Regions from separate parts of the Roseateles sp. UC29_93 genome, predicted to be linked through region 1. Evidence: predicted binding sites of a transcription regulator. Region 1 holds the regulator's gene; the other holds the start of a gene.

Region 1 (3,395 bases):
CCGTGTCGATGAAGATCTCCGTGCCGGGCATGGACCGCGCCGCGCTGGAGAAGCTGGTCGCCGAAGCCCATGAGGTCTGCCCGTACTCGAACGCCACGCGCGGCAACATCGACGTCACGCTGACGATCGTCTGATCATCCGGGTCCGGCTCGTTCCGGACTCTCGATGGAAAAAAAGCGCCGGCAATGCCGGCGCTTTTCGTTGGCGCGCCTTCTTTGGCGCACATTCTTTGGCCCGATGAGATCAGCGCGGGCGCAGCAACGTGAGCATCAACTCGATGCGCGCCGTCCAGGGCGATAGCGCGGCCGCGGGCTCGTCGGACGCACCGACGATGCGCCCCTGCGCGCAACGCGTCGTACGCCAGACCGGGACGCCGGCGTCCTTCAACGCCTGCACCGGCGCGTCGAGCGCACGATTCAGCGTGCCGTTCCCGGTGCAGGCCAGCACCAGCCCCTGGAGCCCTGCCGCACGCCACGCGTCGAGTGAACGCACTTCCGAGCCGGCGTGGCTGCCGAGCACCTCGACCCAAGGCCACCGCGACGCGTCTTCGGGAAGCAGACCCACACCCAACGCCTCGCCTTGCGGCCAGTCGCGGAAACGGCGCAACGTCCCCTCCTCCACCACGGCCAGCGGACCGGCGTCGGGCCCCGCCTCGAAGGCGTTCAGGCGATAGCTGTGCGTCTTGCGCAGCTCCAACCCGGACCACACCTGGCCCGCCACGACCGCGACGACGCCGCGCACGCCTTCGGCTTCGGCAACAGCCACCGCATCCAGCAGGTTCTGCGGACCGTCCGCCTGGATGGCCGTGGCCGGGCGCATCGCGGCCGTCAGGACCACCGGCTTCTCCGGCGCGAGCACGCGTTGCAGCAGGTAAGCGGTCTCCTCGAGCGTGTCGGTGCCATGCGTGATCACGATGCCGCGGACCTCGGGGCGATCCAGATGCTCCCGCACCCGACGCGCGAGTCGCGCCCAGGTCGCGTGATCCATGTCCTTGCTGTCGAGCTGAGCCAGCTGCTCAGCCTCGAGCGCCTTCGACGCCAACGCCGGTACCGCGCTCACCAGCGACTCGACCGACAGCGAGCCGGCCTTGTAGCCGACGTTATCCGTCGCACTGCCGGAGGCCCCGGCGATGGTCCCGCCGGTGCCGATGATCACGAGGGTCTGGGCCACACTTTGCAATTTCTCGTCTCCTGTATAAAAATCCAGATGCTGGATGAATTCTCAGGCGGCTTTTGAACCATCAGGGTCGCCGCGTTCTCGACATCCGGTCCTCAATGGAAAAAAGGCTTGCTCGTGGATACACCGCCCAAACTCACTGCCCGGCAACAGCAGATCTTCGATCTGGTCCGCGACAGCATCGAGAGCACCGGCTCGCCGCCCACCCGCGCGGAGATCGCGCAGCAACTGGGATTCAAGTCCGCGAATGCGGCCGAGGAACACCTGCAGGCTCTGGCGCGAAAAGGCGTCATCGAGTTGGTCGGCGGTACCGCACGTGGCATCCGCCTGCCGTCGACCGCCTTGCGTCAGGTCAATCGCGCCCGGGAGCACAGCCAGTTCGCGCTGCCGCTGGCGAGCCTCGCACAGTTGACGCTGCCGCTCGTGGGCCGCGTCGCTGCCGGCGCGCCGATCCTCGCCGAGGAACATGTCGAGCAGCACTATAGCGTCGACCCCTCGATGTTCTCGAAGGCGCCCGACTTCCTGCTCCGCGTCAAAGGCATGAGCATGAAGGACATCGGCATCATGGACGGCGACCTGCTCGCCGTTCAGAAGATCAGCGAGGCGCGCAACGGCCAGGTCGTCGTGGCGCGCATCGGTGAAGAGGTCACCGTGAAGCGCTTTCAGCGCCATGCCGACGGCATTCGCCTGCTGCCGGAGAACCCGGACTTCCAACCGATCGAGGTCACCCCCGATGAGGAGTTTGCGATCGAAGGCCTGGCAGTCGGTCTGATCCGTTCCGGCGGCTTTCACTGAGCGCCGCCATCCCCCTCATGAGCGCGCGAAAGACGCACAGCAAAGCAGCCTCGGCCGCCGAATGCGCGTCTCTGCGGCAGATTCCCGACATCGGACCGGCGATGGTGCGGGATTTCGAGTTGATGGGGATTCATCAGCCGATGGATCTCGTGGGCGCCGATGCCTTCGCGCTGTATAAGCGGATTTGCAAACTCACCGGTCAGCGGCATGACCCGTGCGTCCTGGATACTTATATGGCCGCCGTCGATTTCATGAACGGCGGCCCTCCCCGTGATTGGTGGAGTTATACGGCGCAGCGCAAGCGCGAGTATCCGGATATCTGATTGAAGAACAGAAGCGACGACCAAAGAAAAAACCCTACCGATTTGCATCGACAGGGTTTTAATGTTGGCGGAGTGGACGGGGCTCGAACCCGCGACCCCCGGCGTGACAGGCCGGTATTCTAACCAACTGAACTACCACTCCAGATACGACGCTATTGAGTGCATCGATATCATTTGCGAACAAGTTCTGCTGCAAGCAATCAGTTCTATACAGAACCGCGATGCAGCCAAGCCTTGTCAAACTTGGCGTCCCCTAGGGGATTCGAACCCCTGTAGCCACCGTGAAAGGGTGGTGTCCTAGGCCTCTAGACGAAGGGGACAGGACCTGCTTGTTTTGACTCGAACTGCGCGTACCTTGCAACCGTCACACCCGAAGGCGTTCTGGTGGAGGTAAGCGGGATCGAACCGCTGACCTCTTGCATGCCATGCAAGCGCTCTCCCAGCTGAGCTATACCCCCGAATGCTTTCGCATCGAATCGGTACGCCGCCCGAGTCTCAACTTTGTTGGCGGAGTGGACGGGGCTCGAACCCGCGACCCCCGGCGTGACAGGCCGGTATTCTAACCAACTGAACTACCACTCCAGATACTCAAGACCTTTCGATCTGTCGCATCAAACTCTTCTTGCTTTGATTTCATCAATTACTTGACGTCATCGCTGCGTCGATTTCGTTACTGTACCTGATTTTGACAACGATCAAATCGATTTCCGAAGAATTTTTCGATTTTCTCGTTCAATCTCTGGTCAGTAACCAAGCTCGAAACTTGGCGTCCCCTAGGGGATTCGAACCCCTGTAGCCACCGTGAAAGGGTGGTGTCCTAGGCCTCTAGACGAAGGGGACTGAACCTTCTTCCTTGAACCGCGCGCCACGCAAACTGAAGTTTGGTGGAGGTAAGCGGGATCGAACCGCTGACCTCTTGCATGCCATGCAAGCGCTCTCCCAGCTGAGCTATACCCCCTTCGGGGAATTCGACCCGGCTTCTTTTCGGCTTTCTGAATTTCATCGGGGAGCTCGCGCTCCCCGTTTAATTCATCGTCTGCCGCTTCGAAGTTCGTTTCGAACGTCGCGCTGTTCAAGCGAGAACGAGAGTATAGATCGAGT
Region 2 (3,395 bases), 3.2 Mb from region 1:
GCTGATGCCGGGATGGGTCGTCACGGTCGGCCTCGCGCCCCTGTCGTCATGGCGCACGGGGATCGCGGTGATCCTGGCGCCGTGGCTGCTGTGGTGCGCCATCCATTACCTGATGCGGCGGATGCGACGACGCGATCGCCGCATGCATCGCGCGCTGCTGGCCCAGGCGCTGCTCTTTCCTGCCGCGTTGCTGCTGCCGGTGCCGGCAACACGGATCGCCTCCTTCGCGCTCTGGTGGTTGGGCGCCCAGTTGCTGGTCGCGATGGGCTGGCATCTCTGGCATCTGTGGCAGGACATGTTCCTCCCGACGCTTGAGGAGCGGTACCCGCAGTCCGACTTCATCCTCAGTTGCGTGCTGATCGGCTTCGGCGCGCTCGCGGTGCTGGCCGCATGGACGCTGCCGGGCAGCGGTCTGGCGGGCATCCTCGGGCCACTGTGCCTGCTGGGACTCGGCCTGCATCGCGTGCGCGAGTTCGCCCGCGCGCTCACGCAGTCCGAGCTCGCCGTCCTGCAAGGCGAGTTGCGTCTGCAGGAGCGCATCGCCGAGCTGGAGCGCCATTTCGATCAGGTCGCGGAAACCAAGCTGGAGCAGGTCACCGAACGCGAGCGCAAGCGCATCGCCGCCGACCTGCACGACGACCTGGGTGCCAAGCTGCTGACCATCGTCCACACCAGCGAGTCGGACCGGATCTCCACGCTCGCGCGCGAGGCGCTCGAGGAGATGCGGCTGTCGGTGCGTGGCCTGACCGGCAAGCCCGTGCAACTGCTGGACGCGCTGGGGGACTGGCGCGCGGAGGTGGTCTCGCGACTGGCACAGGCCAACATCCTGGCCGAGTGGAAATCGCCCGCCGAGGACATCGAGCACACCTTCCCCGCCCGCGCCTACGTGCAGACGACGCGCATCCTGCGCGAATCGGTGAGCAACATCATCAAGCACAGCGGCGCCACGCATTGCGTGATCAGCTGCTCGGCGCAGGACGGCTACTTCTCCGTGGTGATCCAGGACAACGGCCAGGGCATCCCGCTGGAGCTCGAAGGTCGCCTGGACAAGGGACACGGCATGGCCAGCATGAAGGCGCGCGCCAAGCAGATGCATGGTCAGTGCCTGGTCGAATCCGGCCCCGGTTGGGGCACCGTCATCCGGCTGACGATCCCGCTCTGATCGCATGCCAGCGTGATCCATTGCCGCCGGCGCCACAGTCCGGCGTTGATCAGGATGGTCAGTCCCTCCAGAAAGCCGTACCGTTGCAGGAAGTCAGCGAGCACTCCGCCCGCACGACAATCCTGAGCAAGAATCCGCGCCATGAACCACATCCTGCTCCTCGAAGACATTCCCGAAATCCGCGCCTGGCTCAAGGTCCTGGTCAAACAGGTCTTCGCCAACGCGGTCGTCACCGAGTGCTCGCGGGTGCAGGACGCATTGCAGCAGGTCAACTCGCAGCGCTTCACGCTGGCCCTGCTGGACCTGGGCCTGCCGGACGGTTCCGGAGTCGACGTGATCTCCGCGCTGCGAGAGAAACAGCCTGAAGTCCAGTCGGTGATCGTCACCATCCACGACGACGACGAGCATCTCTTCCCTGCCCTGCAGGCCGGTGCCTTCGGTTACCTGCTCAAGGAGCAATCGCGCGAGCTGCTGGTCGAGCAGCTCCAGCGCATCAGCCAGGGAGAGCCGCCGCTGTCCCCGTCGATCGCGCGCAAGGTCATCGCCTACTTCACGTCGCAACGCCGGCCGCAGGCCGCGCAGGTGCTGCACGAGGTCTCGCTGACGGACCGCGAGACGGAAGTGCTGCTTCGCGTCGCCAAGGGCTTCACGCTGCCGGAGATCGGCGTGCAGTTGGGGCTGTCGCGCCACACGATCGCCGACTATGTGAAGCAGATCTACCGCAAGCTCAATGTGAGCTCGCGCGCCGAAGCGGCGCTGGAAGCACAACGCCTGGGGCTTTTCGGGCGCAACTGAGCGCTTCGCGCGCCGGATCTCGAGGCGTGGCCGCACGCCTCGGGAAAATACTGGACAAACATCCAGCAAATCACCGTCGAATCGCCGCTGAACGCGGATAATCCGCGCCCATGATCGGCAAGCTCACCGGCGTCATCGCGGAAAAATCGCCCCCGCAGGTCCTCATCGACGTGCAAGGCGTCGGCTACGAAGTCGATGTGCCGATGAGCACCTTCTTCAATCTGCCGGGCCTGGGCGAGCGCGCCACACTGCTGACGCACCTGAGCATCCGCGAGGATGCCCACGTCCTCTTCGGCTTCCTCACCGCCGAGGAGCGCAGCACCTTCCGTCTGCTGATCAAGATCAGCGGCGTCGGCCCCAAGATGGCCTTGTCGCTGCTGTCCGGCATGTCGGTCGGCGACCTGGCGCAGGCCGTATCCAGGCAGGAGGCTGGCCGTCTCGTGAAGGTCCCGGGCATCGGGAAGAAGACGGCCGAACGGCTGCTGCTGGAGCTCAAGGGCAAGCTGAGCCCCGACCTGTCGCTGCCGGTGTCCGTGGCCAACGACGCGCAGGCCGACATCCTCCAGGCGCTGGTCGCGCTGGGCTACAGCGAGAAGGAAGCCGGTACCGCGCTGAAGACGCTGCCGGGGGACATTGGCGTCAGTGAAGGCATCAAGCTGGCGATGAAGCACCTGTCATGAATCCGCGCGCGCGGCGTACCCTCCCACCATGAGCATCCAGACCGACGACTTCACGCCCGCGCCGCAACAGGCCCGCCTGATCAGCGCACAACCGGCGTCGCCGAACGAGGACGCGATCGAGCGCGCACTGCGCCCCAAGCTGCTCGACGAGTACGTCGGCCAGGCCAAGGCGCGGGAGCAGCTGGAGATCTTCATCGGCGCCGCTAAAAAGCGACGCGAGGCGCTCGATCACGTGCTCCTGTTCGGACCGCCGGGATTGGGCAAGACGACGCTGAGTCACATCGTGGCCGCGGAGCTGGGCGTCAACCTGCGCCAGACCAGCGGGCCGGTCCTCGAAAAGCCCAAGGACCTCGCCGCCATCCTGACCAACCTCGAGCGCAACGACGTGCTGTTCATCGACGAGATCCACCGGCTTTCGCCGGTCGTCGAGGAAATCCTCTATCCGGCGCTCGAGGACTACCAGATCGACATCATGATCGGCGAGGGCCCGGCAGCGCGTTCGATCAAGCTTGACCTGCAGCCGTTCACACTGATCGGCGCGACCACACGCGCCGGCATGCTGACCAACCCACTTCGCGATCGCTTCGGCATCGTCGCTCGGCTGGAGTTCTACACGGCCGATGAACTGCAGCGCATCGTGACGCGGTCCGCGTCGCTGCTCGGCGCACCGATCGAGCCGGCAGGCGCGCTTGAGGTTGCGCGGCGTTCGCGCGGCACGCCGCGGATCGCCAACCGGTTGCTGCGTCGCGTCCGCGATT

Evidence for each region. The regulator LexA, encoded in region 1, represses DNA repair genes until DNA is damaged. The targets are predictions, from matches to a motif close to ACTGTATNNNNATACAGT.
Region 2: ruvA (Holliday junction branch migration protein RuvA) is a predicted target of LexA. The motif match lies at 2,007-2,024, and genes of this name have one in related genera.

Annotation. Positions count from the first base shown of each region.
Region 1 covers NZ_CP170545.1:5,450,944-5,454,338, forward strand. The annotation lists gene ACFJIX_RS25265 (organic hydroperoxide resistance protein) at 1-134, shown strand, start outside; gene ACFJIX_RS25270 (asparaginase) at 244-1,155, opposite strand; gene lexA (transcriptional repressor LexA) at 1,294-1,971, shown strand; gene ACFJIX_RS25280 (helix-hairpin-helix domain-containing protein) at 1,989-2,294, shown strand; tRNA gene ACFJIX_RS25285 (tRNA-Asp) at 2,360-2,436, opposite strand; tRNA gene ACFJIX_RS25290 (tRNA-Glu) at 2,539-2,614, opposite strand; tRNA gene ACFJIX_RS25295 (tRNA-Ala) at 2,677-2,752, opposite strand; tRNA gene ACFJIX_RS25300 (tRNA-Asp) at 2,800-2,876, opposite strand; tRNA gene ACFJIX_RS25305 (tRNA-Glu) at 3,059-3,134, opposite strand; tRNA gene ACFJIX_RS25310 (tRNA-Ala) at 3,177-3,252, opposite strand.
Region 2 covers NZ_CP170545.1:2,211,436-2,214,830, reverse strand. The annotation lists gene ACFJIX_RS10310 (sensor histidine kinase) at 1-1,162, shown strand, start outside; gene ACFJIX_RS10305 (response regulator transcription factor) at 1,304-1,957, shown strand; gene ruvA (Holliday junction branch migration protein RuvA) at 2,068-2,637, shown strand; gene ruvB (Holliday junction branch migration DNA helicase RuvB) at 2,666-3,395, shown strand, end outside.